4 regions of the Pantoea dispersa genome follow, and region 3 is predicted to be linked to each of the others. Evidence: predicted binding sites of a transcription regulator. Region 3 holds the regulator's gene; each other region holds the start of a gene.
What was found. Region 3 encodes PurR, which represses purine synthesis genes. Its sites were predicted from a motif close to CANGCAAACGTTTGCNTG; they were not measured.
Positions count from the first base shown of each region.

Region 1 (7,676 bases), 1.4 Mb from region 3:
GGGCTTCCTCGCCGCAGCTGCTGAGCATCCGGGCAGCGTCGGCGTGCAAATTGGTTATCACGAAGCGTTCTCGCACCGCATTGTCGGTGGCGCGGACGTCATTATGGTGCCCAGCCGTTTCGAACCGTGCGGTCTGACGCAGTTGTACGGCCTGAAATATGGCACGCTGCCGCTGGTCAGGCGCACCGGTGGACTGGCGGATACCGTACAGGACAGCTCGCTGGAAAACCTCGCCGACGGCGTAGCCAGCGGCTTCAGCTTCGAAGACAGCAATGCCTGGTCACTGCTGCGCGCGATTCGTCGTGCTTTTGTTTTATGGTCCCGTCCTTCACTCTGGCGTTATGTTCAGCGCCAGGCGATGGGGATGGATTTTAGTTGGCAGGTGGCAGCACAAGCCTACCGCGATCTTTATCAACGCTTGCTGTAATGAGAGATTGGGATACCGCATATGAACGCACCTTTCACCTATGCCTCACCCACGCTGACGGTTGACGCCCTCAAGCACTCAATCGCCTATAAGCTGATGTTTACCATTGGTAAAGATCCGTCGATCGCCAACAAGCATGAGTGGCTGAACGCCGCGCTGCTGGCGGTACGCGATCGCATGGTGGAGCGCTGGCTGCGCTCCAGCCGTGCGCAGCTGTCGCAGGATGTGCGCCAGGTTTATTACCTGTCGATGGAGTTTCTGATGGGGCGCACGCTGGGCAATGCCTTGCTGGCGATGGGCATCTATGACGATCTCAATCAGGCGCTGGATGAGATGGGACTCGACCTCAGCGAGCTGATGGAAGAAGAGAACGATCCCGGGCTCGGCAACGGCGGTCTTGGCCGGCTGGCGGCCTGCTTCCTCGACTCGCTGGCCACGCTGGGCCTGCCCGGACGCGGCTACGGTATTCGCTACGATTACGGCATGTTCAAACAGAACATTGTTGACGGCCAGCAGCGTGAATCGCCGGATTACTGGCTGGAGTACGGCAATCCGTGGGAGTTCCAGCGCTTTAACACCCGTTACAAAGTGCGTTTTGGCGGGCGGTTGCAGCATGAAGGCAGCCGGGTGCGCTGGGTTGAGACCGAAGAGATCGTGGCGATGGCCTACGATCAAATCATCCCTGGCTTCGACACCGATGCCACCAACACGCTGCGGCTGTGGGGCGCGCAGGCCAGTAACGAAATTAACCTCGGCAAGTTCAATCAGGGCGACTACTTCGCGGCGGTGGAAGATAAAAACCACTCGGAGAACGTGTCGCGCGTGCTCTATCCCGACGACTCGACCTACTCCGGGCGCGAGCTGCGTCTGCGCCAGGAGTATTTTCTCGTCTCTGCCACGGTGCAGGATATCCTCAATCGCCACTGGCAGATGCATGAAACCTGGGACAACCTGGCCGACAAAATTGCCATCCACCTCAACGATACCCATCCGGTGCTGGCGATTCCTGAGCTGATGCGTCTGCTGATTGATGAGCACAAGTTTACCTGGGACGACGCCTTTGAAGTCACCTGCCAGGTGTTCTCGTACACCAACCATACGCTGATGAGCGAAGCGCTGGAGACCTGGCCGGTGGACATGATCGGCAAGATCCTGCCGCGTCACCTCAGCATCATCTTCGAAATCAATGACTACTTCCTGAAGACCATTCAGGACTACTATCCGGACGACTGGGATCTGATGGCGCGCATCTCGATCATCGACGAAAACGATGGTCGCCGCATCCGCATGGCGTGGCTGGCGGTGGTGGTTAGCCACAAAGTTAACGGCGTGTCGGAGCTGCACTCTAATCTGATGGTGCAGTCGCTGTTCGCCGATTTTGCCCGTCTGTTCCCGGGGCGCTTCTGCAATAAAACCAACGGCGTGACGCCGCGCCGCTGGCTGGCGCTGGCCAACCCGGCCTTGTCAGAAGTGCTGGATGACGCCATTGGCCGCACCTGGCGTACCGATCTGGCTCAGCTGAGCGAGCTGGTGCCGCACATTGACTATCCGGCGTTTATTGAACAGATCGCCGATGCCAAGTTCGCCAACAAGAAGCGCCTCGCGGAGTGGGTGGCGAAGAATATGGATATCGTGCTGGATCCGCAGGCGCTGTTCGACGTGCAGATCAAGCGTATTCACGAATACAAACGTCAGCTCCTGAACGTGCTGCACGTCATCACGCGTTACAACCGCATCAAAGCCGATCCGACCGCAGAGTGGGTGCCGCGCGTCAATATCTTCGCCGGGAAAGCGGCGTCGGCCTATTACGTCGCCAAGCACATCATTCACCTGATCAACGATGTCGCCAACGTGATCAACAACGATCCGCAGGTGAAGAACAAGCTGAAGGTGGTGTTTATCCCTAACTACGGCGTCAGCCTGGCGCAGATCATCATTCCGGCGGCGGATCTCTCCGAGCAGATCTCTACCGCCGGCACCGAAGCTTCCGGCACCAGTAACATGAAATTTGCGCTAAACGGCGCGCTGACCATCGGTACGCTGGACGGGGCCAACGTGGAGATGCGCGAGCACGTCGGCGCAGAGAATTTCTTTATCTTCGGCAACACCACGCCGCAGGTGGAGAAGCTGCGCATTGAGGGCTATAACCCGCGCAAATACTATGAAGAGGATGCGGAACTGCACCAGGCGCTGACGCAAATCGCCAGCGGCGTCTTCAGCCCGCAGGAGCCGGGACGCTACCGTAACCTGTTCGACGCGCTGGTCAACTTTGGCGATCATTATCAGCTGCTGGCGGATTACCGCAGTTACGTGGATACCCAGGATAAGGTGGATAAGCTTTATCGCCAACCGGAAGAGTGGCAGCGGCGTGCGGCGCTGAACATCGCCAATATGGGGTATTTCTCCGCCGACCGTACCATTCAGGAGTACGCGGATGAGATCTGGCATATTTCGCCGGTGAGGTTGTAAACGAGGCACATTCTGTAGCGGCGCAATTTATTGCGCGGTTTTTAACAACGCGCGATAAATCGCGCCGCTACCGTTGGTGCGAACTTACTTCAGAGTAATGCTCTTCACAATCGCATCGGCATCGCTCTGCGCCTGCTGCTGATTGTCGGCGGGCAGGGTGATCTGCAGCGTCAGCAGTTTACCGTCCACCTTCGCCAGAATAACCGAGGACCAGGAGGTCTGATTGTTGGCGGAAATCACCGTATCCAGCTGCTGTGCCGGCTGATCTTTCAGCGTCACCGCTTTATTCGACACCACCTGCAGCTGCGGATCGCGGTTGCGCTGCTGCTGCTCCAGACGCTGAGCCAGCGCATCCAGTGCTTCACTGGTCGGATCGCCTGCAATCACGATAATTGCGCGCTGGCCGGTTTCATCAGCATACACGTGCATATTGGTGGATTCCGAACCCAGCTTGCCGCTCTTATCTGACATGCCTGCTGGCAGGCTGAAACTCAGCTTACCGTCCATCAGGTTTACCGTCTGTGCTGACTGACTGGCGCTGGCGCCGTTGCTGTTTGCCGCCGTGTCGTCTTTCTTCTGATCACACGCCGCCAGGCCTAACACCAGCAGGCCGATGCCCGCATATTTCACTAAGTTACGCATTCTTATCCCTTCGTAAGGTTTCCATCAGCCGTTATCAAAACGGAATCGGTGCTTAAAAGCAATCAGCGCTTTGTCAGGAAATCTTAGCGTGCCGTGGCGTTTCGTCTACGTTCAATTAGCCGAAATTCATCTGGCGCTGAGCCGAACGTTCCGCCAGGCGCTTAAGTGCCGCATTGAGCAAAACACCGTAAGCAGGCAGGAAGAAAACCATGCAGATCAGCACTTTGAAGCTGTAATCCACCAGTGCGATCTCCACCCAGTGGCTGGCCATGAACGGGTCCGGACTCTTATAAAAGGCGATAAAGAAGAAGGCCAGCGTATCGCTGATATTGCCGAGGAACATGGCACAGGCAGGCGCAATCCACCACTGCGGCAGTTTACGCAGGCGGTTAAACACGTGCACATCAAGGATCTGCCCCAGCGCATAGGCCATAAAGCTGGCGCAGGCGATACGCGCCACGAACAGATTGACCTCCTGCAGCGAGGCCCAGCCCTGCCACGCGCCCTGATAAAACACGCACGACACGATGTAGGAGATAAACAGCGCCGGAATCATCACCGCAAGGATAATGCGCCGTGCCAGCGGTGCGCCAAAAATACGCACGGTGAGATCGGTGGCGAGAAAAATAAACGGGAAGCTAAACGCACCCCAGGTGGTGTGGAAACCGAAAATCGCGACCGGCAGCTGCACCAGATAGTTACTGGAGGTAATCACCAGCAGGTGAAACAGCGACAGCCAGAATAGCGCATGCATACGCTGACGAGCAGAGAAGTTGATCATAAAGGCCTTTTTTTTAAAAATGGGGTGAGGGAACCCAATCCCCTTCATCGTTGGCATTTTTGCTGCGTTGGCCGCGCTTGCGTACCCCGGTCACTTACTTTAGTAAGCTCCCGGGGATACGCGCACTTGCCGCCTTGCAGAAAAGCCAACGATCCTGGGGATGTCTGGTATTGCTTAATAAAAAATCGGACGGCATCTTAGCGTGTTGCGCAACAAATGCAATGGTTAATTTTAACGCAATCGTTCTCGCCTTGCGCGCGCGCTGTAGCGCGTTAGAATGAGCGCCCACCCTGAATAAAGACAGAGAATCATGAGCGATCCTTTTTCCGCTGCGGACCATACGCTTGATGCGCTTGGGCTGCGTTGCCCGGAGCCGGTGATGATGGTGCGCAAAACCGTGCGTACCATGCAGGCGGGCGAAACGTTGCTGATCATCGCCGACGATCCGGCGACCACGCGTGATATTCCCGGCTTCTGCCGCTTTATGGAGCATCAGCTGCTGGCACAGCAGACCGAGAGCCTGCCGTACCAGTATTTGATCCAGAAAGGCGCGGATGCCTGATCGCGGCATCCGCCCGCCTCAGCGCTGACGCAGCAGGCGCAGCGCGTTGGCGGTGACCAGCGCGGTGGCACCGGAATCGGCCAGCACCGCCAGCCACAGGCCGGTAAAGCCGAGCAGCGTGGTGACGAGGAAAATCGCCTTCAGCCCCAGCGCCAGCGCAATATTCTGACGGATAATGGCGCGCGTGCGGCGTGCCAGCTGCACGGTGCGCGGCAGAATCGCCAGGTTATTCTGCGTCAGAGCCGCATCGGCCGCTTCCAGCGCCACATCGGTGCCGCTGCCCATGGCAATCCCCAGCGTCGCGGCCTTCATGGCTGGCGCATCGTTGATGCCATCGCCGACCATCGCCAGCGGCTGCTGCTCGCCCAGTTCACGCACGGCGGCTACCTTATCCGCAGGCAACAGACCGGCGCGATAGCTGATGCCGAGTTCGGCGGCAATCGCGGCGGCGGCGCGCGGATTATCGCCGGTCAGCATCACGCTGCGAATTCCCAGCGCCTGCAGCGCCGCCAGCGCACTGCGGGCCTCCTCGCGCAGCAAATCCTGCAGCGCCAGCAGCCCGAGCGGCTGTGCTTCGCGCAACAGCACCACCACGGTTTTGCCCTGTGCCTCCAGCTGCGCAATCTGCTGCTGCTGCGCGTCACTCAGCGCCGCCGCATCACGCGGTGCCAGCAGTTGATGCATCACGCCGTCGATTTGTGCGCGAATGCCGCTGCCGGCCAGCGTTTGCTGATGCTGCGCCGGTGGAATCACCTGCTGCTGGCGCTGCGCTTCCGCGACTATCGCCCGCGCCAGCGGATGGCCGGAGCCCTGCTCAATAGCGGCCGCGAGGCTGAGCAGCTGTTGCTGTGCATCCGCGCCAAACGGCTGCACGTCGGTAACCTGCGGTTTACCGGCGGTCAGGGTGCCGGTTTTATCAAACGCCAGCGCCTGCACCCGGCTGAGGCGTTCGAGCGCCGCGCCGCCTTTAATCAGCGCGCCCTGGCGAGCCGCCGCCGCCAGGCCGGAAGTGATAGCGGCAGGCGTGGAGATCACCAGCGCGCACGGACAGCCAATCAGCAGCAGCGTCAGCCCTTTGTAGATCCACGGCAGCCAGGCGCCTAATCCGAGCAGCGGCGGCAGCACCATCACCAGCAGTGCCAGCAGCATGATGGCCGGCGTGTAGAGGCGGCTGAAGCGATCGATAAAACGCTCCACCGGCGCGCGGTGACTTTCAGCTTCTTCTATCAGCTGCAGAATGCGGTCGATAGCGCTGTGGCCCGGCTGTGAGGTCACGCGCAGCGTCACCAGCCGATCCACGCTGGTGGCACCTGCCATCACGGCATCGCCCGGCTGATGGGCCACCGGTAGCGATTCGCCGGTCAGCGCACTTTCATCAAAGCTGGCGCTGGCGTGCAGCAGCTCGGCATCGGCGGGCAGACGACCGCCTGCCGCTACTTCAATCACATCACCGGGCTGGAGCGCCGCCAGTGCCACCTGCTCACGCTGTGTGCCATTGACGCGCGTGGCGGTGTCCGGACGCAGCGCCATCAGCGCGGTGACGCCACGGCGCGCCCGCGCGGCGGCATAGGCTTCCAGCCGTTCTCCCAGCTGGAACAGCAGCAGCACCATGGCAGCTTCGGCGTGGGCGCCAATCACCAGCGCGCCCGCGGCGGCGAGGGTCATCAGGGTTTCAATGCTGAACGGTGAGCCGCTCCGTATGGCCTGCCACGCGCTGCGGGCTACCGGCACCAGACCGACCAGCGTGGTAAGCACAAACAGGCGATCGCCCCACAGCGGCGTGAGCTGGCTCAGCAGCCAGCTGGCGATCATCAACAGCGTGAGCAGTATGAGCGAGGCATTATCGCGCCAGCGGCGCGCCGCCGGTGCGGGGTTCTCAGTGGATTTCAGGCTAAAGCCGGCGTGGTTAACGGCCTGTTCGATAGCCGGACGAATATCGCTGTGCGCCTCAACCAGCAGATTTTCACTGGCGAATATCACCCGCGCGCTGGCGACCTGCGGCAGCTTTTGCACGGCGGTTTCGATTTTGCGGGCGCAGCTCGGGCAGTCCATGCCGGCAATCTGCCAGCGGAACTGATAGGGCGCGGACGCGCGCCTGTCGCTGTCGGCGTCGCCGCCGCCGGGACTGTCGTCATCGCTGGTGCAGCAGCCGCAATCACTGGACGCGGCCACCGGCTGTGCGGCAGAAATCTTCAGGGATGCAGGCTGAACGCTGCGTACCGCACATAGCGGTTTTGGCTGACGGTGTGATTTGCCACAGCGGCAAGAGTGGGCATGTTGATGCATGTGACCTCCGGTTGCAGAAGCGGGCCGATGCCCGCAGTCTGCATGCTACACTCTGGAGTGGACTCCAGAGTCAAGCGATGAGGTCACTTTTTTCAGTACAGCCACAGTGAACGCACAATCATGAAGTGACCGGCGAAGTAGCAGGCGGCAACGATGGCGCTGTCAGCGCTGAAGCGACGGCGATAGTGCGAGATAAACCACACGATGTTAGCCAGCAACAGCAGCACGGCACCCACCAGCAGCGAGAAGCTGTAATCGGTCGGACGGAAGAAGTAATTTTCCGCCGCCATCCAGTTCATCACCAGCGTCATGCCAATCAGCGTACAGATCGGCCAGCGCAGCGTATCCAGTTTTGACCAGATAATGGCGATCACGATGATACCAATCACCAGGAAGGTGAGTGGAATTGGCCAGAAGAAGCTCATGGTCATGTGCGCGGCAAAGCTGATGGTGTACAGCAGATGCGAAAGGAAAAAGGCGCCGAGCGCATACAGCATCTGCTGACGCGG
Region 1 covers NZ_CP082346.1:3,645,379-3,653,054, reverse strand. The annotation lists gene glgA (glycogen synthase GlgA) at 1-427, shown strand, start outside; gene glgP (glycogen phosphorylase) at 449-2,896, shown strand; gene K7H94_RS17090 (DcrB family lipoprotein) at 2,981-3,538, opposite strand; gene K7H94_RS17085 (7-cyano-7-deazaguanine/7-aminomethyl-7-deazaguanine transporter) at 3,654-4,319, opposite strand; gene tusA (sulfurtransferase TusA) at 4,630-4,881, shown strand; gene K7H94_RS17075 (zinc/cadmium/mercury/lead-transporting ATPase) at 4,900-7,167, opposite strand; gene K7H94_RS17070 (lysoplasmalogenase) at 7,260-7,676, opposite strand, start outside.
Region 1: the regulator PurR is predicted to act here: its motif matches at 4,553-4,570, upstream of tusA (sulfurtransferase TusA).

Region 2 (7,676 bases), 1.7 Mb from region 3:
CATCGCCACGCCGGTGGCTTCCTGCGCCACGGTTTCCACCGGAGCGGTATCAATCTGGTCCTGCTGCAGCTGCTGGCGAATACGTTCGCCGATGTCATCAGCACCCACGCAGGCAATAAAAGCAATGTCAGCGCCGGCCCGGCCAGCCGCGACGGCCTGGTTGGCCCCTTTACCGCCAAAGGCAACCTGATACTGTTTCCCGATCACCGTTTCACCCGGACGGGGAAAATGGGCGAGGTTGAGGATGTGGTCGGCGTTGATGCTGCCGAGTACCGCCAGTTTTGCGCTTTTGCTCATAGGGAGTTATCCAGGAAGTTGCGCCACCGCGAGGGTGGCGCGTTGCCATGCTTTTCTTTGGGTTTTATTTAGTAACCAGTTTCAGGTCAACCGGGTTGATCGCCTGCACTTTTTCGCCCTTCAGAACTTTATCTGCGGTATCGACGCCAATCATACCAATCTTGTCTGGCATCTGTGCAACGGTCGCGCTGAGTTTACCGGATTCTACCGCCTTCACGCCGTCCGCGGTGCCGTCAAAGCCCACCACCAGCACGTCGGTTTTGCCTGCGGTCTGTAGCGCACGCAGTGCACCCAGCGCCATTTCGTCGTTCTGGGCAAAGACTGCCTGCACGTCCGGATGCGCCTGCAGCAGGTTCTGCATCACGTTCAGACCTTTAGTACGGTCGAAGTCGGCTGGCTGGCTGGCCAGCACGTTGAATTTGTGCGCGTCAGCGGCCTGCTTAAAGCCTTCACCACGTTCGCGGGCAGCGGAGGTGCCGGCAATACCCTGCAGCTCAATGATTTTCGCGCCGTCGCCCAGTTTCTTCGCGATGAAATCGCCAGCCATTTTGCCGCCGAAGCGGTTATCAGACGCCACGTGGCTGACAACTTTCCCCTGCGCCGCCATACGGTCCAGCGTAATCACAGGGATGTTCGCCTGGTTAGCCATTTTCACGGCGTTACCGACCGCGTCAGAATCCGTTGGGTTGATCAGCAGCAGTTTGGTGCCGCGCACGGTGAGATCCTGCACGTTTGCCAGCTCTTTTGCCGGGTTGTTCTGTGAGTCGAGCACCACCAGGTTATAGCCCAGCTTATCGGCTTCTTTCTGTGCGCCATCTTTCAGCGACACAAAGAACGGGTTATTCAGGGTTGAGACCACCAGCGCAATCGTATCCTTAGCCATCGCGCCAGCACTGAGGGTGGCGCCAAGGATGACGGCCAATGCAGTTAACTTTTTCATTTCTTTAATCCTGTGTGAAGGTCAGAGTTACTTACTGCTTTTGTTATCCACCAGCACCGCCAGCAGAATGACGACGGCTTTGACAATCATCTGGTAGTAAGACGATACGCCCATCAGGTTGAGGCCGTTATTGAGGAAGCCGAGAATCAGCGCACCGATCAGCGTGCCCATAATGCGCCCTTTACCGCCCGCGAGGCTGGTCCCGCCCAGCACCACCGCAGCAATCGCATCCAGTTCATAACCGGTGCCCGCCGTCGGCTGCGCCGAAGAGAGACGCGCCACTTCGATGGTGCCCGCCAGCGCCGCCAGCAGGCCGCACAGCGAATAGACGATGACTTTAACGCGGTTAACGTTGATGCCGGACAACCGCGTGGCCGCTTCGTTACCGCCCAGCGCATAGATATAGCGGCCGAGGCGGGTGTGATGCAGCATGTACCACGCCAGCGCGAACACCACCGCCATCAGCCATACCGGCGTCGGAATGCCCAGCGGACGGCCAATGCCGAGCCAGCCAAACAGATCGGCGTTATCGCTGAAGCCGGTGTTGATCGGACTGCCGTTGGTGTAAACCATGGTGACGCCGCGCAGCAGCAGCATCATCACCAGCGTAGCGATAAACGCCTGCACCTTGCCGCGCGCCACAATCACGCCGGTAATGGCACCAATAAAGGCGCCGAGCGCCAGCGATGCCGCCACGGCCACCAGCGCATTAACTTCCAGCCCGACAATCGATGCCGCTACCGCGCCGGTCAGCGCCAGCAGCGAGCCGACCGAAAGGTCGATGCCTGAGGTCAGAATCACCAGCGTCATGCCCACCGCCATGATGGCGTTGACCGACGTCTGCTGCAGGATGTTGAACATGTTGGGCAGCGTGAAGAAGTTCGGGCTCTGGCTGGCGACCACGGCGATCAGCACAATCAGTGCGATCAGCGATTTCTGCTCCAGCAGCCAGGCTTTGCTGAACCAGCGACGGCTGGCAGGTAAGGTTTGGGTACTCATACAACTAACTCCTCGCTGTGTTGCTTACCGACCGCCGCTGCCATCAGGGATTCCTGGGTAGCCTGCTCACGGGAAAATTCGCCACTCAGATGGCCTTCATGCATCACCAGAATGCGGTCGCTCATGCCCAGCACTTCCGGCATTTCCGACGACACCAGGATGATGCTCAGCCCTTCGGCTTTAAACTGGTTAATTAACTGATAGATCTCTTTTTTCGCCCCGACATCGACGCCGCGCGTCGGCTCGTCGAGGATTAGCACATCCGGGCGCGTCATCAGGCCACGCGCAATCGCCACTTTTTGCTGATTACCGCCAGACAGCAGACCGATCGGCTGCATCATTGACGGCGTTTTCACATTGAACAGGCGGATAAAATCGCCCACCGCCAGCTGCTCTTCGGCGTGCTTCAGGCCGCCATCGGCGCGGCTGAAGTAGCGCAGCGCGGTCAGCGACATGTTCTCTTTGACCGACATACCGAGCACCAGTCCGTCACGCTTACGGTCTTCCGAGATATAGACGATGCCGTTGGCCAGGCCGTCCTGCGGCGAGCGGGTGACAATCTCGCGGCCGTTGAGCGTCACTTTGCCGTGCGTACGCGGCAGCGCGCCGTACAGCACCTTCATTAATTCGGTGCGGCCCGCGCCCATCAGACCGGAGATGCCCAGAATTTCGCCCTTACGCAGGGTAAAGCTGACATCTTCTACGCCCGGTCCGCTAACGTGCTCGACCCGCAGCCGCACCTCGCCCGGTGTCTGATCGAGATGCGGATACTGATCCTCAAGCTTGCGGCCGACCATCATTTCGATCAGGCCCTCTTCGCTGAGATCGCCTACCGCGCGCTCGGCAATAAACTGGCCGTCACGGAACACGGTGACGTCATCGCAAATCTCAAAGATCTCTTTCATGCGGTGGGAGATATAAACAATGCCGCAGCCCTGCGCTTTCAGCTCATTGATGACGCGGAACAGCGACAGGGTTTCGGTATCGGTCAGCGCGTCGGTCGGTTCATCCATAATGATGACCTGCGACTCGAAGCTGAGCACTTTGGCGATCTCCACCATTTGCTGGTCGCCAATCGACAGATCACCCACCAGCTTGTGGCTGCTGAAGCGCAGATTGAGGCGCTTTAACAGCGCATCCGCCGCGGCATACATCTGTTTCCAGTCGATGCGGCCAAAGCGGTTAACGAATTCACGGCCGAGGAAAATATTTTCCGCAACGGTCAGCTGCGGGATCAGGTTCAGCTCCTGATGGATGATGCCGATGCCGGCTTCCTGAGACGCTTTCGGCCCGGAGAACGTCACTTCTTTGCCCAGCCAGTGCAGCGAACCGGCGTCCATGCTGTAGATGCCGGTCAGCACCTTCATCATGGTGGATTTGCCCGCGCCGTTCTCTCCCACTAACGCCATCACGCGCCCGGGATAAACCGCCAGCGACGCGCCGTTGAGCGCCTTCACGCCGGGAAATGATTTTTCAATTCCCCTGAGTTGCAATAACGGTTGCATAGCGGCCTCAGAAAGTGACGCCCGCGCTCAGGATGACATTCGCATACGGAGAGCACTCTCCGCTGCGAATGACCGCCTGACTGCGCTGAGTGTGTTGTTTGAACTGTTCATGGCTGGTGTAACGAACGCTAATCACATTCCCCTGGTGCTGTTGCAAGGCTTCGAGCACGGCGATCAGCTGGCTATGGAGTTGCGGATTGTGTTGTTGGATCTCTTCCGCTATCAGGGCGCTCTCAACCTGCATCTCCTGCGTGATGACCTCCACCACCTGTAAAAAATCGGGCGTACCGGGCGTAAGCGCCAGATCGATGCGCTGTGGACCGGCCGGGATCGGCAAGCCCGCATCGGCAATCGTCAGCGTATCGGTATGCCCGAGGCGGGCAATCACATGAGAGACTTCAGCGTTTAACAGGCGACCTTTTTTCATTTATTCCACTCCACAGCGAAACGTTTCGCTGTCTGGCAGTGTATTAAATGTACATGGCAACTCAATGACGGGATCACGGAAATGTGATCCCCATCGAAACGTTTCGCCTGGGCCGGGGAAAATTTGAGTTTGGCGGGATGGCGGAGCCCACGACGTGGCTCCGCAGGGGAGGTTAGGGCAGTTTACGCACCTGTTTAACGTCCAGTTCAATCGAATTGAAATCCTTATCCAGTTCGCCGGTCAGCTCGACCTGATCCTTCGGCGTAATGGTCTGGCCGTTCCAGCGTTTGTGGTCGATCTCCACTTTCATGCTGCCGCTGCTGTCGCGGAACAGATAATCTTCATCGCCGATCTGCTTATCAAGCTGGCCGCGCACGGTGATCCAGCTGTCATCCTTCATCTCTTCGGCCTGTTTTACCGTCACCACACTGCTGTTATCGGCCTTAAAACCGCCGGCTTTAGCCTGAGCGGCTGGCGCGTTAGGGTCGACAAAGCCACCCTGCTGGGCGGCTAACACCGGGGTTGCCGCCAGGGCGATAATGGCGAACAGCGCTGCACTCTTTTTCATTTTTCACCTCATTTCCATGTCTGTGCGGATTACGGGAGCTATTTCACCACAGGGTTCTTAACAGGATCTTAAGGGAAAAAAAGAGGGAAAAAATAAGCTAAAACGGGCGAATGACGCTGTACAAGCGCGCATCTGCTTCGTATAAACCCCCAGGTAACCGGGAGAAACGCATGCGCATTTTATTAATTGAAGACGATACGCTGATTGGCGATGGCCTGAAGGTCGGCCTGACCAAACTGGGTTTCAGCGTCGACTGGTTTGTCAGCGGCGAAGCCGGATTTCAGGCGCTCAACGCGGCGCCATGGGATGCCGTGGTGCTGGATCTGTCGCTGCCGCAACGTGACGGGCTGGACATCCTGCGCCAGTGGCGTGAGCAGGGCGCGGATGTCCCGGTGCTGATCCTCACCGCACGCGATGCGCTGGACCAGCGCGTGCAGGGCCTGCAACTCGGTGCCGACGACTATCTGTGCAAGCCGTTTGCGCTGACGGAGGTGGCCGCGCGTCTGCAGGCGCTGATTCGTCGCCGTCACGGTCAGCTGCAGCCAGAGCTGCGTCACGGCGGGCTGGTGATGGCTCCCGGCAGCCACAGCGTGACGTTGGATGGCGAACCGCTCAGCCTGAAAAGCCGTGAGCTGGCGCTGCTGGAGCTGTTCCTGCGCAATCCCGGTCGCGTGCTGACGCGCGCGCAGCTGGAGGAGAAACTGTACAGCTGGGACGACGACGTCTCCAGTAACGCGGTCGAAGTGCACATCCACCATCTGCGTAAAAAGCTTGGCAGTCAGTTCATCCGCACCGTGCACGGCATTGGTTACACGCTGGGAGCGGCAGAATGAGTCTGTTCCTGCGACTGGCCATCGGCTTTCTGCTGTTAATAATTCTGTGTGGTGCCAGCGCCACCTTTAGCGCATGGCAGCAGACGCGCGACACCGTTAATGAGCTGTTTGATACCCAGCAGATGCTGTTCGCCAAACGCCTGCTGGCGCTGGATGCCAGCCGTCTGCAGGCCGCCTCGCTGCCAAAAACCAAAGCGATTTTGCGCCACCATCGCGGCGATCAGGATGACGACGCGCTGGCCTTTGCGCTGTTCAGCGCCGACGGCAAACCGCTGCTGAACGACGGCGAAAACGGCCGCGATTTGCAGTTTACAGCGGATCGTGACGGCTTCCACGATGGTCGCCTGCGTGGCGATGACGATCGCTGGCGGCTGCTGTGGCTGACCTCAGCCGATAAGCAGTGGCGCGTGGTGGTCGGACAGGAGTGGGAATATCGTGATGACATGACGCGCGATCTGGCACTGAGCAGTCTGCTGCCGTGGCTGGTAGCCATGCCGCTGATGCTGCTGTTGCTGCTGGCGCTGGTGTGGTTTGAGCTGCGTCCGCTGAAACGCCTGACTGCATCGCTGCAGCAGCGCGCGCCGGATGATGCCACCCCACTGACGCCGCAGCGCCTGCCGCTGGAGGTGAAGCCGCTGGTGGCGGCGCTTAATGGCCTGTTTGCCCGCATGGCACAGCTGGTCCAGCGCGAGCGACGGTTTACCTCCGATGCGGCGCACGAGCTGCGCAGCCCGCTAGCGGCGCTGCGCGTGCAGAGTGAGGTGATTCAGCTGGCCGGCGATGACGAGGCGATGCGTAACCATGCGCTGCAGCAGCTCGACAGCGGCATCCTGCGCGCCACGCGGCTGGTCGATCAGCTGCTGACGCTGTCGCGCGTCGAAGCAGACGATCTGCGCAGCGAATTTCAGCCGGTCCCCCTCGCGCCGTTGCTGCACCAGTTGGTCACCGAACACCAGGCACAGGCGGCAGCGCAGCACACCAGGCTGACGCTGACGGCTGACGCGGAACCGGTGATGAACGGTCATCCACTGCTGCTGGGTTTACTGCTGCGCAATCTGCTGGATAACGCGCTGCGCTACACGCCTTCCGGCAGTGAGATTCAGCTGCGGCTTAGCGCCCGCAGGCTGGAGATCGCGGATAACGGACCGGGCGTCAGCGCAGAGCAGCTGGCGCGGCTGGGCGAACGCTTCTGGCGACCGCCGGGGCAGGCGCAAACCGGCAGCGGGCTTGGCTTGTCGATTGTGAAAAATGTGGCTCAGCTGCACGGCATCCGGCTAACCTTCAGCGCGGTGCAGCCGCAGGGGCTGCGCGTCACCCTCAGCTGGTGACGCGCGATGCGTCAGATTTCGACCTGAGTACCGAGCTCGATTACCCGGTTCGGCGGAATTTCAAACTGATCCGGCGCGCGCAGGGCGTTGCGCTGCAGCGCAAGGAATAGCTTGCCGCGCAGACGCAGATACCACGGGCGTTTGCCGATGATCAGCGACTCGTGTGACATAAAGAACGAGGTTTCCATCATGCGGCAGTTGAGCCCTTCGAGGCCGCAGCGGTGGAAAATCTCCTCGACGTTCGGCGTTTCGCGCCAGCCGTAGCTTGCCACCACGCGCCAGAAGGTGGGCGACAGCTGCTCAATGGTCACGCGACGCACGTTGTGCACATAAGGCGCATCTTCGGTACGCAGCGTCAGCAGCACCACGCGCTCGTGCAGCACCTTGTTGTGCTTCAGGTTATGCAGCATGGCAAAGGGGATGACATTGAGCGCCCGCGACATGTAGACCGCCGTGCCCGGCACGCGCACCGGCGGCGATTTCTCCAGCGAGGCGATCATCGCCTCCAGCGAATTGCCATGCTCATGCATACGACGCAGCAGGCGGAAGCGCTCGCTCTTCCACGTGGTCATCACGATAAACATCATCAGCGCCAGCGTCAGCGGCAGCCAACCGCCGGAGAACACTTTGACCAGGTTGGCGGAGAACAGCGAAACGTCGATGCACAGCATCGCGATGAGAATCAGCACCACCAGATAGCGATTCCAGTGCCAGTTCTGAATCGCCACCGTTGAACACAGAATGGCGGTCAGCACCATGGTACCGGTCACCGCAATCCC
Region 2 covers NZ_CP082346.1:3,958,485-3,966,160, forward strand. The annotation lists gene rbsK (ribokinase) at 1-297, opposite strand, end outside; gene rbsB (ribose ABC transporter substrate-binding protein RbsB) at 362-1,237, opposite strand; gene rbsC (ribose ABC transporter permease) at 1,265-2,236, opposite strand; gene rbsA (ribose ABC transporter ATP-binding protein RbsA) at 2,233-3,741, opposite strand; gene rbsD (D-ribose pyranase) at 3,749-4,168, opposite strand; gene K7H94_RS18480 (YgiW/YdeI family stress tolerance OB fold protein) at 4,341-4,736, opposite strand; gene qseB (quorum sensing response regulator transcription factor QseB) at 4,907-5,569, shown strand; gene qseC (quorum sensing histidine kinase QseC) at 5,566-6,897, shown strand; gene kup (low affinity potassium transporter Kup) at 6,909-7,676, opposite strand, start outside.
Region 2: the regulator PurR is predicted to act here: its motif matches at 4,182-4,199, upstream of rbsD (D-ribose pyranase).

Region 3 (7,676 bases):
TTTCACCGGCATGGGGTTGAGCGAAATGCTGGCGCTGGCGGAAGTGCCGAAAGGCTCGTTTTACCACTACTTCCGCTCAAAAGAAGCGTTTGGTGTGGCGCTGCTTGAGCGCTACTTCGTCAATTATCAGCAGCAGGTTGAACAGCAGCTGACCCAGCCCGGCGTTACTGCGCGCGAACGCTTACTGCAGCATTTTCGCTACGCGGAACGGCTGTTTATCGAGCAGGGTCACATCGTCGGCTGTCTGGGCGTTAAGCTTTCCGGCGAAGTGTGCGATCTGTCAGAACCGATGCGCGATGCGCTGCAGCGCGGTGCCACGGCCATTACGGCGGCTTACGCACGCTGTCTGACGGAGGTCGCAGCCGAACAGCCGCTGCCCTATGGACAAAGCCCGCAGCAGCTGGCGCAACGCTGTTATCTGCTGTGGCTGGGTGCCAGCCTGCAGAGCAAGATTTCACGTGAGCCCGGGCCGATTAGCCTGGCGCTCGACACCATCGAACAGTGGCTTAATCACCGCTGATTTTTAAAAACGGCAATTTCTAGACGACCGGTCTATTACAGGAGTCATCATGGCGAGTAAACAGCTGTTCACCCCGCTGAAAGTGGGCGCGATTACCGTACCTAACCGTGTCTTTATGGCGCCGCTGACGCGTCTGCGCAGCATTGAACCGGGCGATATTCCTACCCCGCTGATGGCGGAGTATTATCAGCAGCGCGCCAGCGCCGGTCTGATCATTACCGAAGCCACCCAGGTTTCGTTCCAGGCGAAAGGCTACGCTGGTGCGCCGGGTTTGCACACCGCGGAGCAGATTGCTGCGTGGAAAATGATTAACGAAGGCATTCACGCCGCGCACGGTCATAGCGCCGTTCAGCTGTGGCACACCGGCCGCATCTCGCATAATAGCGTGCAGCCGGATGGCAAAGCGCCGGTCGCACCGTCCGCGATCGCCGCTGGCACCCGCACCTCGCTGCGCGCCGCCGACGGCAGCGTGTATCGCGAAGATACCTCCATGCCGCGTGAACTGAGCGTGGCAGAAATTCAGCAGATCGTTAAAGACTTCGGTCAGGCGGCAGCCAATGCGCGTGAAGCAGATTTTGATCTGCTGGAACTGCACTCTGCGCACGGCTATCTGATGCATCAGTTCCTCGCACCGGGTTCTAACCAGCGTACCGATGAATACGGCGGTTCGATTGAGAAGCGCGGCCGTTTCGCGCTGGAAGTGGTCGATGCGGCAATTGCTAACTGGTCAGCCGATCGCATCGGTATCCGCATCTCGCCAATCGGCGCCTTCCAGAATCTGGAAAACGGTCCGGATGAAGAAGAAGCGGCACTGTGGTATATCAGCGAACTGGGCAAGCGCGGCCTCGCCTACCTGCACCTGTCTGAGCCAGACTGGGCGGGCGGTAAGCCTTACACCGATGAGTTCCGCCAGAAAGTGCGTGCCGCCTTCCCGGGCGTGATTATCGGTGCCGGTGCCTACACCGTGGAAAAAGCGGACGATCTGATTGCGCGTGGCCTGATTGACGCGGTGGCCTTTGGCCGTGACTTCATCGCCAACCCGGACCTGGTAGCGCGCCTGCAGCAGGATGCACCGCTTAACTCGCAGCGTCCGGAGAGCTTCTACGGCGGCGGCGCGGAAGGTTACACCGACTACCCGACACTGTAAGTCAAACGCGGCCGCAGCGGATGTGCGGTCGCGTGCTTTCTTCAGGGCATTCCCTCGCTATACTAAGCGGGTTCCCTGATGACTTTTAAAAAGAGGATGTTATGCGTTTACTTCACACTATGTTACGCGTTGGCGATCTGCAGCGCTCCATCGATTTTTACACCCGCGTGCTGGGCATGCGCGTGCTGCGTCAGAGCGAAAACACCGAATACAAATACACCCTGGCTTTCGTGGGTTACACCGAAGAGAGCGAAGGTGCGGTCATTGAGCTGACCTACAACTGGGGCGTGGATAAATACGACCTCGGCAATGCCTACGGCCACATCGCGCTGGGCGTGGATGATGTCGCGGCGACCTGCGACCGCATCCGTCAGGCGGGCGGTAACGTCACGCGTGAAGCCGGCCCGGTCAAAGGCGGCAGCACCATCATCGCTTTCGTGGAAGATCCGGACGGCTACAAAATCGAGCTGATCGAAAACAAACACGCCGGTCACGGCCTCGGCAACTAATGCCGTTAGTCAGCCTGCTAATTTGCGGGCTGACTTCCCTCTCCTGCTGCACCCTGCGCCGATTTTTGCCATAATGCGCGCTGCCCCATTTCCTGCAATGAGATCCTGATGTCTGAATCGAACGCCTTAAACGCTCTCCATCAACGCTTCCGTGGTTTTTATCCTGTGGTGATTGACGTTGAAACCGCCGGTTTTAATGCGCAAACCGATGCGCTGCTGGAAATCGCCGCCACCACGTTAAAAATGGATGAGGATGGCTGGCTGCACCGCGATGAAACCCTGCATTTCCACGTGGAGCCGTTCGAAGGGGCGATTCTCAATCCCGAAGCGCTGGCGTTTACCGGCATCGACCCCAGCAATCCGCTGCGCGGCGCGGTGAGTGAATATGAGGCGCTGCACGCCATTTTCAAAATGGTGCGCAAAGGTACCAAAGACAGTGGCTGTAACCGGGCGATTATCGTGGCGCACAATGCCACCTTTGATCATAATTTTCTGATGGCGGCAGCAGAGCGCACCGGCATGAAGCGTAACCCGTTCCACCCGTTCGCCACCTTTGACACCGCCGCGCTGAGCGGGCTGGTGCTGGGACAAACGGTGCTGGCGAAGGCCTGTAAAGCGGCGGGAATAGATTTTGACAGCACTCAGGCGCACTCGGCACTGTACGATACCGAACAGACCGCCACGCTGTTTTGCGAACTGGTGAATCGCTGGAAACGCCTCGGCGGCTGGCCGCTGGCGGTGAGTGAAGAGCCGGCCGAAGACGATGCCTCAGCCTGAGGCCCGTCAGACCGCAGCCAAAAAAAAGGCCGACACTGCTGTCGGCCTTTTTCTTATTCTGCTTCTTTGTGCTTCTCAGCGGTCTCTTTGATCAGCGGTTGCAGTTCGCCGCGCTGGAACATCTCAACGATGATGTCACAGCCGCCGACCAGCTCGCCATCCACCCACAGCTGCGGGAAAGTTGGCCAGTTGGCGTATTTAGGTAACTCAGCGCGGATATCCGGATTTTGCAGAATGTCTACGTACGCAAAGCGCTCCCCACAGGCAGACAGCGCCTGTACCGCCTGCGCAGAGAAACCGCAGCTTGGCAGTTTCGGCGAACCTTTCATGTACAGCAGGATCGGGTTTTCTGCGATCTGGCGCTGAATTTTTTCAACAGTACTCATTTTTGCCTTCCTTAATCCTTCACTTCGTGTTTGTTTATTGTAGCGACTTCGCCCCGCGACTGAAAACGGGATTTTGCCTTAGCCGGCGCATATCGCCATGTTTGTTAAGTTCGCGCGCCACGAATAACATTTTCATATCATCAATAAGCATTAATCAATTAATAATTAGCAATAATTCCGCTGGGTTAAACAGCTGAAATCGCTCATTTTTGCCCCACTTTCAGTACCGTGACAGATTAATGGAAAAAGACCTTACCTTTTGCAAAAAAAGTGGATTAGAATTGCCCCGGTGCTGATCGTCGATCAGATTTTTCTAACTTTACCGCGGTCTGGCTTCCTGCCGACGGCTTAACCTGTAACCGGACTATGCGTTTACTGATTACGCTTTTCATACTGGCTTTTGCCCAACTGTTCTTTAATGTGGCGGCGGCTTCTCCGCATGCGCCGGTTAATGCCAGTTTGCAGAAAGCGGAGAAAAAGAACGCGCGTGAAGATGAGCGTCGCAAACGACGCCCGGTGAAAACCACCAGCAAAAAGTCACGCCTGACGTCGGTACAGAAGTTCAGGCTGAAAAAACAGCAGAAAAGCGAAACGGTACTTCAGCACACCACCCAGCGCAAATCCTCACTTAAGCTCAGTGCGAAAAAATATGGTCATCAGCGGCTGGCGAAAAAATCGCGTGACGTTGCCGTTGATGATGAAGTGCAGCAGCTGAGCGGCATTAAAATGAGCAAAGCCCACCGCCTGCGCTATCAAAAAGCACGTGAAACCGCGATGACGAAACTGATGGGCCAGCTGGGTAAACCGTATCAGTGGGGAGGCACCTCACCGCACACCGGTTTCGACTGCAGTGGTTTAGTGTGGTACGCCTACAAAGATCTGGTGAAGTTTAAATTTCCCCGTACCGCTAATGAGATGTATCACCTGCGCGACGCCGCGCCGATCAAGCGCGAGATGCTGGAGAAAGGCGATCTGGTGTTCTTCCGCATCAACAACCGCGGCACCGCCGACCATGTCGGGGTTTATCTGGGCAATGGTAAATTCATTCAGTCTCCGCGCACCGGGAAGGATATCCAGATTAGCGCGCTGGGCGAGGATTACTGGCAGAAGCATTACGTTGGCGCACGCCGTATGATGACGCCGAAAACCGTGCGCTAATCTCAGTGTTGCGCAACAAAAAAGCCGGTGGCTGTTCAGCAGCACCGGCTTTTTTATTAATGCAGAATGGCGGTAAAGCTAAAGGCAATAATCATCAGCAGAGCAGCGGCGGTGGTGGTCAATGCCAGTTTTAAATCGGTACTCATCACAACTCCTTAGTCACACAGTTTGCATGGTTAAATAATTTTCGCACAGTGATGGGCAAAAATCTCGTGTTATCCGCCCCGGCTTGCTAGAATCGCCGCCTTTCGTTGCGCAACAGATTTAGCGCATGCTGCATTGACAGCCTGCTGAAGGATGTTTCCCTGCCCGATTAAGCAGATTAGCCCTGATATTCAGGGCGCAAAACCATTAGCAGACGCAAACGTTTAACAATATACTTATCAGTAAGTTGCGATAAGCCCAGGAGTACCATTTTCATGGCAACCATTAAAGATGTGGCGAAACGCGCCGGGGTCTCAACCACCACGGTTTCGCATGTCATCAACAAAACGCGTTTCGTCGCGGAAGAGACGCGTAACGCCGTATGGGAAGCGATTAAAGCGCTGCACTATTCACCGAGCGCGGTGGCCCGCAGCCTAAAGGTGAATCACACCAAGACGCTGGGCCTGCTGGCGACCTCCAGCGAAGCGCCCTACTTCGCCGAAATTATTGAAGCCGTGGAGAATCACTGCTTTGAGCGTGGTTACACGCTGATTCTCGGCAACGCGCATAACGATCTGCAAAAACAGCGTGCCTATTTGTCAATGATGGCGCAAAAGCGCGTCGATGGCCTGCTGGTCATGTGCTCCGAATATCCCGACGATCTGCTGCAGATGCTGGAAGAGAACCGCAATATCCCGATGGTGGTCATGGACTGGGGCGAATCGCGCGGAGACTTTACCGATACCGTGCAGGACAATGCGTTCCACGGCGGTTACCTCGCCGGGCGATACCTGATTGAGCGCGGCCATCGCGATATCGGTGCTATCCCTGGCCAGATGGAGCGCAACACCGGTGGCGGTCGTCATGCGGGTTTTCTGCAGGCGATGCAGGAAGCGGGCATCAGCGTCCGTCCCGAGTGGATTGTGCAGGGTGACTTCGAACCGGAGTCAGGTTATCAGGCAATGCAGCAGATCCTGAACCAGAAACAGCGCCCGACGGCGGTATTCTGCGGCGGCGATATCATGGCGATGGGCGCGATTTGCGCGGCCGACGAGATGGGACTGCGCGTGCCGCAGGATATTTCGGTAATTGGCTATGACAATGTGCGCAACGCGCGCTACTTCACCCCGGCGCTGACAACCGTGCACCAGCCGAAAGCCCAGCTGGGGGAAAAGGCACTGGAGATGCTGCTGGACCGCATCACCAGCAAACGCGAAGAACCGCAGACCATTGAAGTGCAGCCCACGCTGATTGAGCGCCGCTCCGTGGCCGATGGCCCGTTCCGCGATTACCGCCGTTAAGCCGCCTTCTCGCTGAGCCACTCGTGGTTCAGCGTCTCCGCATCGCCCAGATATTCCAGCAACCACGCCAGCGCCGGTGACGCGCGCTGCTCAGACCAGCTGACGCAACACGGGCTGTCCGGAAACGGCTGCGGCAACGCCAGCTCCACCAGCGCGCCGCTGTCCAGCAGCGGGCGCGCCAGGTGGCCCGGCACCATGCCCACGCACAATCCGGCCTGCAGGCAATCCAGCCCGGTTTCCCACTCCGGCACCACCAGCCGCCGCTGGTTATCCAGCGTCCACGTCATGCGGCGCGGCAGCGCGCGCGACGTATCTTCCAGCACCAGCGACGGCCAGGCGCGCAGGGTTTCGTCGTCCAGCTGCGGACTGTGAGCCAGCGCATGCTGCGGACTCACCACGCAGCGCCAGTTGAGCGCGCCCATATCCTGAAAGGCGAAGCGGCCGCCGACCGGAATAGCCTGGGTGGCACCAATCGCCACATCGACACGACCATCAGCCAGTGCGTCCCACACGCCGTTAAATACTTCGTAGCTGATGATCAGCTCCATATCGGGGAAATGACGGTAAAAATCCTTTACCAGCTGGCGGGTGCGCTGCGGTTTGACGATGCAATCTACCGCGATACTGAGCTGACCGCGCCAGCCGTTGGCCAGCTGCTGACACTGACGGCGCGTGGCCAGCATTTTTTTGATAACAGAACGCCCTTCACGCACAAAATGCTCGCCTGCTGCCGTCAGCACCACTTCGCGATGCTGCCGCTCAAACAGCGGTACCGCCAGCCAGCCTTCCAGCTGGCGCACGGTATAGCTGATGGCAGAGGGCACGCGGTGCAACTCCTGCGCCGCCGCGCTAAAACTGCCGGTGCGCGCTACCGCGTCCACCACCTCAAGTGCATATTCCGACCACATAGTTTTCCCATCAAAAATTTTAACAGCACCCTGCAAATATTAGCGTTTCACAAAGCCCGCTGCACCCTTTTACACTCCCCGCCGTTCAACCTGCCGAATGAGAAAAACCATGCTGTCATCCAAAGGATTTCTGCCTTACCTTGCCGTGCTGAGCATGCTCGGCTTTCTGGCCACCGATATGTATTTACCCGCCTTCGGCGCCATGCAGCGCGACTTTGCTTCCGCACCGGGCACCATCAGCGCCAGCCTGAGCCTGTTTCTGGGCGGCTTTGCCTGTGCGCAGGTGCTGTGGGGCGTGCTGTCGGACCGCTTCGGCCGCAAGCCGATTTTACTGGCTGGCCTGAGCGTGTTTGCGCTGAGCTGTCTCGCCATGCTGTGGGTGACTAACGTCTGGCTGATGCTGGCGCTGCGCTTTGTGCAGGCGGTAGGCGTGTGCGCCGCAGCGGTGAGCTGGCAGGCGCTGGTGGTTGATCGCTATCCGCAGGCCAAAGCCAACAAAGTGTTTGCCACGATTATGCCGCTGGTGGCGCTGTCGCCGGCGCTGGCACCGCTGCTCGGTGCCTGGCTGATGGCCCATTTTCACTGGCGCGCCATCTTCCTCGCGCTCACGCTGGTGACGCTGGTGCTGCTGTTCGGCACGCTGAAGCTGACCAGCGCGCCGCGTGCGCGCCACGACAGCGCGCCACAGCCGGGCTGGCTGACGCTGCTGGCGACGCGTGTTTACAGCGGTAACGTACTGATTTATGCCGCCTGCTCCGCCAGTTTCTTCGCCTGGCTGACCGGCTCGCCGTTTATCCTCGCCGCCGCGGGTCTGAGCCCGGCGGAC
Region 3 covers NZ_CP082346.1:2,232,316-2,239,991, forward strand. The annotation lists gene K7H94_RS10300 (TetR/AcrR family transcriptional regulator) at 1-520, shown strand, start outside; gene nemA (alkene reductase) at 570-1,667, shown strand; gene gloA (lactoylglutathione lyase) at 1,769-2,176, shown strand; gene rnt (ribonuclease T) at 2,285-2,953, shown strand; gene K7H94_RS10320 (Grx4 family monothiol glutaredoxin) at 3,007-3,339, opposite strand; gene K7H94_RS10325 (C40 family peptidase) at 3,706-4,497, shown strand; gene cydH (cytochrome bd-I oxidase subunit CydH) at 4,554-4,643, opposite strand; gene purR (HTH-type transcriptional repressor PurR) at 4,917-5,942, shown strand; gene punR (DNA-binding transcriptional activator PunR) at 5,939-6,850, opposite strand; gene punC (purine nucleoside transporter PunC) at 6,960-7,676, shown strand, end outside.

Region 4 (7,676 bases), 900 kb from region 3:
GTGGATGGCCACGCTGCTGGCGGCAAAAGATCGTACGCTGGCGGCGGCAACGGCGAAAGCCGAAGGGCTGTATCTGGTGGCGGTGGATTACCCTGCTCAGTTTGCGTTACCTCAGCCTGCGCTGGGACCGTTGTTCCTCGCGGATTCATTTTAATCGGAAAGTGTCAGGGAGTTAGCTGTTATGGAGTTTATCCACTTTATCGTCGATTTCATTCTGCACATTGACGTGCATCTGGCCGAGCTGGTGGCGCAGTACGGCATCTGGATTTACGCCATTTTGTTCCTGATTCTGTTCTGTGAAACCGGGCTGGTGGTTACGCCGTTCCTGCCGGGTGATTCGCTGCTGTTCGTCGCCGGTGCGCTGGCGGCGCTGCCGGGCAACGACCTCAACGTGCACCTGATGGTGACGCTGCTGGTGATTGCCGCGATCCTCGGCGACGCGGTTAACTACACCATTGGCCGGCTGTTTGGCGAAAAGCTGTTCAGTAACCCGAACTCGAAAATTTTCCGCCGCAGCTACCTCGACAAAACCCACGCGTTTTACGATCGCCACGGCGGCAAAACCATTATACTTGCGCGCTTTGTGCCAATCGTGCGAACCTTTGCCCCCTTTGTGGCGGGAATGGGACACATGTCTTATCGCCACTTCGCGCTCTTTAACGTGACAGGCGCGCTGCTGTGGGTCCTGCTATTCTCCTATGCCGGTTACCTGTTTGGTGACCTGCCGGTGGTGCAGGAAAACCTTAAGTTGCTGATTGTTGGCATCATCATTGTCTCGGTACTGCCAGGCGTGATTGAAGTGTGGCGTCACCGCCGCCAGGCGCGTCAGCACAAGTCGCAGTAAGCCTGTTACCAGATTTTTATCCACAGCGTGAACGGGTTGTGGTTTAATGAGCGACATTTACGGCCTGCTGAAGGTGATTTCAGCAGTAACGACAAGACTGGACCAGGTCAGCATTAAACAGAAAGGTCATCAATGAGCTGGATTGAACGCATACTGAATAAAAGCACTACCACGCCTTCGCGCAAAGCCAGCATCCCGGAAGGGGTGTGGACCAAATGCGATAGCTGTGGTCAGGTGCTGTACCGCGCCGAGCTGGAGCGCAACCTTGAAGTCTGCCCGAAGTGCGACCACCACATGCGTATGCACGCGCGCGAGCGTCTGCATAGCCTGATGGATGAAGGTTCGATGACAGAGCTGGGTAGCGAGCTGGAACCGAAAGACCTGCTCAAGTTCCGCGACTCGAAGAAGTACAAAGATCGTCTGGTTGCGGCACAGAAAGAGACCGGCGAGAAAGATGCGCTGGTGGTAATGAAAGGCCAGCTGCACGGTATGCCGGTGGTGGCCGCCGCGTTTGAGTTCTCCTTTATGGGCGGCTCAATGGGCTCGGTGGTCGGCGCCCGTTTCGTGCGTGCGGTTGAGCAGGCGCTGGAAGACAACTGCCCGCTGATCTGCTTCTCCGCCTCAGGTGGTGCGCGTATGCAGGAAGCGCTGCAGTCGCTGATGCAGATGGCGAAAACCAGTGCGGCGCTGGCAAAAATGCAGGAGCGCGGTCTGCCGTATATTTCGGTACTGACCGACCCGACCATGGGTGGCGTCTCCGCCAGCTTCGCGATGCTGGGCGATTTGAACGTCGCAGAGCCAAAAGCGCTGATCGGCTTTGCCGGCCCACGCGTAATTGAACAGACGGTACGTGAAAAGCTACCGCCGGGCTTCCAGCGCAGTGAGTTCCTGATTGAAAAAGGCGCGATCGACATGATCATCCGTCGTCCGGAAATGCGCTTTAAGCTGGCCAGCCTGCTGGCGAAAATGATGAACCTGCCGGCACCGCTGCAGGATGGTGATCGCCCGACTGCGGCTGAGCCGGAGAGCAACGAAGCCTGACAGGCAACCGAAAGGCGCAGAGTGATGCGCCTTTTTATTCATGCACCACATCGTAAAGAGCTAACAGGGCACATGGACACTCTTCACCTCCCGCAAGCCACGTCGCCTCTGGCCACGTGGCTTCATTATCTTGAGCATCTGCATTCTCAGGCTATCGATCTGGGCCTGGACCGTATTCAGCGCGTCGCCGCACGCCTCGACCTGCTAAAACCCGCTCCGTTTGTCTTCACCGTCGCCGGCACCAATGGCAAAGGCACCACCTGCCGTACGCTGGAAACCCTGCTGATGGCCGCAGGCTATCGCGTTGGCGTCTACAGCTCGCCGCATCTGGTGCGTTACACCGAACGCGTGCGCGTGCAGGGCGCTGAGCTGGATGAAGCCCGGCACAGCGCCAGCTTTGCCGCCATTGAGGCCGGACGCGGCGATATTTCGCTCACCTACTTTGAGTTTGGCACGCTGTCCGCGCTCAATCTGTTCCGTGAAGCGCAGCTGGATGTCGTGATTCTGGAAGTGGGGCTGGGCGGCCGGCTGGATGCGACAAACATTGTCGACGCCGACGTGGCGGTGATCACCAGCATTGCGCTGGACCACACCGACTGGCTGGGGCCGGATCGCGCCAGCATCGGCCGCGAGAAGGCCGGCGTATTCCGCGGCGGTAAACCGGCGGTGGTCGGCGAGGCCGATATGCCCGACACCATTGCCCAAGTGGCCGCGGAGAAGGGTGCGCAGCTGTTACAAATTAACCGCGACTGGCAGTGGCAGCGCGAGGGCGACACTTGGACGCTGCAGGATGCCCAGGGGGAACTGCGCGATCTGCCGCTGCCCCAGGTGCCGCTCCCCAATGCGGCCACCGCCATTGCGGCGCTGCGCGCTTCCGGCCTGACGGTGAGCGAGACGCTGATTCGTCAGCATCTGCCGCTGGCGATTCTGCCGGGACGTTTCCAGACGGTCAGCACCGCGCCGCGCGTGATCCTTGATGTGGCACACAATCCGCATGCGGCTTATTATCTGGCTTCACGTCTCGCTGAGCTGCCGGCACACGGCACGGTGCATGCGGTGGTTGGCATGCTGCACGACAAGGATATCGCCGGGACGCTGGCTGCGCTGGCACCGCAGGTCAACCGCTGGTACTGCGCGCCGCTCGACGGCCCGCGCGGGGCGTCCGCTGATCAGCTGATGGCGCATCTGCAGGGCGGCAGCGCCTGGCAGAGCGTTGAAGCCGCGTGGCAGGCGGCGCGGCAGCAGGCTCAGCCCGACGATGTGATTCTGGTGTGCGGCTCGTTCCACACCGTAGCGCAGGTGATGCAATCGATGGCAGCGGAGAACGGCAGTGGCAAGTAAGTTTCAGAATCGTTTAGTGGGCACGGTGATTCTGGTGGCGATTGGCGTCATCGTGTTACCGGGTCTGCTGGACGGTAAGAAAAAGCATTATAAAGAGGAGTTCGCGGCGATTCCGCTGGTGCCAAAGCCTGACGATCAGCAGGACAGCGAAATGGTGCCGCCGGTGACGCAGCCGCTGCCGTCGCAGCCGCCGGAAGGTGCGAGCGCGGCGCAGCAGGCGCCCGCCAGCAGCGCAACGCAGAGCAGTGCCGCCAGCGGCAGCACGCAGCCAGCGCAAAACAGCCAGCCCAGCGTCGTGACGCCGCCGCCGGTGCACCAGCAGCAGAAGCCGGCAGAGCAGGTGAAGCCGAAGCCGGTCGAGCAGCCCAAGCCTAAACCGGTGGAGCAGCCGAAACCGAAGCCGGCAGAACAACCGAAAGCGACAGAACAGCCAAAAACTACAGAGCAGCCTAAAGCGGCGGAAACGCCGAAGCAGAGCGAGCCGGCCGCGCCAGCAGGACAGGCGTATGTAGTGCAGCTCGGCGCGCTGAAGAACGCCGCCAAAGTGAATGAGATCGTGGCGCAGCTGCGGCTCTCCGGCTATCGCGCTTTTACCGTGCCGTCGACGCCGGTGCAGGGGCAGATCACCCGCATTTACGTGGGGCCGGATGCGTCCAAAGCGAAGCTGCAGGGTGCCCTCGGCGAGCTGAAAGGCATCTCCGGCCTCGGCGGGGTTGTGAAGCCGTACAGCACACGCTGATCAACTGATAAGCCGCGCCGATAGCAGAAACAGGCGCGGCTTTTGGCGTATTTTTTAGCGAAGCGTTACTGAAAATTTATGGAATATCAGCAGGTTAAATGGCTGACATCAACAAGGGCGAGGAAAGTTTTTTTCATCGCCCTTTTTCTCGGGACAGAACCGGAAAACCCTACGCAAACGTTTTCTTTTTCTGTTAGAATGCGCCCCGAACTGGATGCAGGGGTGCAAATGCACTGTACTGGAAGCGTTCATGATCTGGATTGATTACGTCATTATTGCGGTAGTTGGTTTTTCGGCTCTGGTCAGCCTGATTCGCGGGTTTGTCCGGGAAGCCTTATCTCTTGTTACCTGGGGATGCGCGTTTTTTGTCGCCAGTCATTACTACGCCTACCTTGCAGTCTGGTTTACAGGTTTTGACGACGAACTGGTTCGCAACGGCATCGCCATCGCGGTGTTATTCGTTGCCACCCTGATTGTGGGTGCCATCGTGAACTATGTGATCGGCTCGCTGGTTGAGAAAACCGGCTTGTCGGGAACCGACAGGGTGTTGGGGGTCTGTTTCGGGGCGTTGCGTGGCGTGCTGATTGTATCCGCCATTCTCTTCTTCCTTGATACATTCACCGGCTTTTCAAAAAGTCCGGACTGGCAACAGTCTCAACTCATTCCCCAGTTCAGTTACATCATCAGGTGGTTTTTCGATTACCTGAAAAGCACGTCGAGTTTTTTACCCCGGTAACACCGGGAGTGCGGCTAATGAGGAAATGACAACATGTGCGGTATTGTTGGTATCACCGGTTTTATGCCAGTAAACCAGTCGATCTATGACGCGTTAACGGTGCTGCAGCACCGCGGGCAGGATGCCGCCGGCATTTGTACCATCGATGCGCTGAACTGCTTCCGTCTGCGTAAGGCCAATGGCCTGGTCAGCGACGTGTTTGAAGCGCGCCACATGCAGCGTTTGCAGGGAAATATGGGTATCGGCCACGTGCGTTATCCGACTGCCGGCAGCTCCAGCGCCTCTGAAGCGCAGCCCTTCTACGTGAACTCGCCGTACGGCATCACGCTGGCTCACAACGGTAACCTGACCAACGCCCATGAACTGCGCAAGCAGCTGTTCGAAGTCGGTCGCCGTCATGTGAATACCACCTCAGATTCCGAAATCCTGCTCAACATCTTTGCTCAGGAGCTGGATCGTTTTCAGCACTATCCGCTGGAAGCTGACAACATTTTTGCTGCCGTGGCGGCAGTGCATCAGCAGGTGCGCGGCGCTTACGCCGTGGTGGCGATGATTATCGGTCACGGCATGGTTGCGTTCCGCGATCCTAACGGTATCCGTCCGCTGGTACTGGGCAAGCGTGAGCTGGCCGATGGCCGCACCGAATACATGGTGGCCTCAGAGAGCGTGGCGCTGGATACGCTCGGCTTCGAATTTATTCGTGACGTTGCGCCAGGCGAAGCGGTGTACATCACCGAGCAGGGTCAGCTCTCGACGCGCCAGTGCGCAGCGAACCCGAAAAGCAATCCGTGCCTGTTCGAGTACGTTTATTTTGCGCGTCCGGACTCGTTCCTCGACAAGATCTCCGTCTACAGCGCACGCGTGCGCATGGGCACCAAGCTGGGCGAGAAAATTGCCCGCGAGTGGGAAGATCTTGATATTGACGTGGTGATCCCAATTCCGGAAACCTCGACCGATACCGCGCTGGAGATCGCCCGTATTCTTGATAAGCCGTACCGCCAGGGTTTTGTGAAAAACCGCTACGTGGGCCGTACCTTTATTATGCCGGGCCAGCAGCTGCGCCGCAGTGCGGTGCGCCGTAAGCTCAACGCCAACCGCGCTGAGTTCCGCGATAAAAACGTGCTGCTGGTGGATGACTCGATTGTGCGCGGCACCACCTCTGAGCAGATTATCGAGATGGCGCGTGAAGCGGGCGCGAAGCGCGTCTATCTGGCGTCGGCGGCACCGGAAATCCGCTTCCCTAACGTCTACGGCATCGATATGCCGAGCGCTACCGAGCTGATTGCGCACGGCCGTGAAGTGGAAGAGATTCGTCAGCTGATTAAAGCCGATGCGCTGATTTTCCAGGATCTGCAGGATCTGATCGACGCGGTGCGTGAAGAGAACCCGGATATTGCCCAGTTCGAATGCTCAGTGTTCAACGGCATCTACGTCACCAAAGACGTTGACCTGCAGTATCTGGAATATTTGCAGTCGCTGCGTAACGACGATGCCAAAGCGATTGCGCGTCAGAACGAAGTGGAGAACCTGGAACTGCATAACGAAGGTTAAGGTCAGTCTCAGGCAGACGAAACAGGGCGGGCGCAATCCCGCCCTGTTTGTTTTTGTATTTATGGCGGCGGAGCGGCTATTATTGGCGCACTCTTTTGCAGCAAGGCAGAATTATGAAACGACTCATCATTGGTATTTCCGGCGCCAGCGGCGCGATCTACGGCGTGCGTATGCTGCAGGTGCTGCAACCGTTAGCCGAAGTGGAAACCCATCTGGTGATGAGCCCGGCGGCGCGGCAGACGCTGGCGCTGGAGACCGATTACAGCCTGCGTGACGTGCAGGCGCTGGCCGATGTGGTGCACGATGTGCGCGATATCGCCGCCAGCATCTCGTCCGGCTCGTTCAAAACGCTGGGTATGGCCATTCTGCCGTGTTCCATGAAAACCCTGTCGGGCATTGTGCACAGCTATAGCGACAGTCTGCTGACGCGCGCCGCCGACGTGGTGCTGAAAGAGCAGCGCCGGCTGGTGCTGTGCGTGCGGGAAACCCCGCTGCATCTCGGTCATCTGCGCATGATGACCACCGCCGCCGAGCTTGGGGCGCTGATTATGCCGCCGGTGCCGGCGTTTTATCACCGCCCGCAGTGCATCGACGATTTGATTGATCAGACGGTCAACCGCGTGCTGGATCAGTTTGATATCGAGCTGCCGGAAGATCTGTTTACCCGCTGGCAGGGTGCATGATGGTGCAATAATGCACTGAATGCGTGCAAAAGCGCGGGGCCGATCACTGTTCGTGCATCTTGTGCACCAAAAGTTAACAATCTCACTTTTTCTTCCTCACACCGCTGTTATATTTCCCTCACAAACTAAGTGCTTGCGTCGCAGATGGACGCGGTATTTAGTGCGCCTGCGCACAGTTTCGCCGATTTGCACAACTGGCATGAAACCTGCAAAACATTCAGCGCAAACACATCACGCACCACATAACAATAAGCACTTCACTTGAGGGTTACCTATGAAAAAGCGAGTTCTGGCTCTTTCTCTGATGCTGGCTATGTCCGGCGCTGCGAGCGTGTTCGCAGCGGTACCGCAGTCGCTGCGCATCGGGACCGATCCAACTTACCCGCCGTTTGAGTCCAAGAACGCGCAGGGCCAGCTGGTTGGCTTTGATATCGACCTGGCCAACGAGATCTGTAAGCGTATCAAGACCAAATGTACTTATGTGGAAAGTGATTTCGATGCGCTGATCCCGTCGCTGAAAGCGAAGAAGATCGACGCCATCATCTCTTCACTCTCGATCACCGAGAAACGTCAGGAAGAGATCGCCTTCTCGGAAAAACTGTATGCAGCGAACGCGCGTTTAGTGGCGCCGAAGGGGTCTAAACTGCAGCCGACCATTGAGTCGCTGAAGGGCAAGAACATCGGCCTGCTGCAGGGCACCACGCAGGAAACCTACGCCAATGAATACTGGCGTCCAAAAGG
Region 4 covers NZ_CP082346.1:1,327,866-1,335,541, forward strand. The annotation lists gene truA (tRNA pseudouridine(38-40) synthase TruA) at 1-154, shown strand, start outside; gene K7H94_RS06120 (DedA family protein) at 182-844, shown strand; gene accD (acetyl-CoA carboxylase, carboxyltransferase subunit beta) at 977-1,885, shown strand; gene folC (bifunctional tetrahydrofolate synthase/dihydrofolate synthase) at 1,958-3,226, shown strand; gene dedD (cell division protein DedD) at 3,216-3,965, shown strand; gene cvpA (colicin V production protein) at 4,216-4,701, shown strand; gene purF (amidophosphoribosyltransferase) at 4,735-6,252, shown strand; gene K7H94_RS06150 (UbiX family flavin prenyltransferase) at 6,366-6,935, shown strand; gene argT (lysine/arginine/ornithine ABC transporter substrate-binding protein ArgT) at 7,210-7,676, shown strand, end outside.
Region 4: the regulator PurR is predicted to act here: its motif matches at 4,136-4,153, upstream of cvpA (colicin V production protein).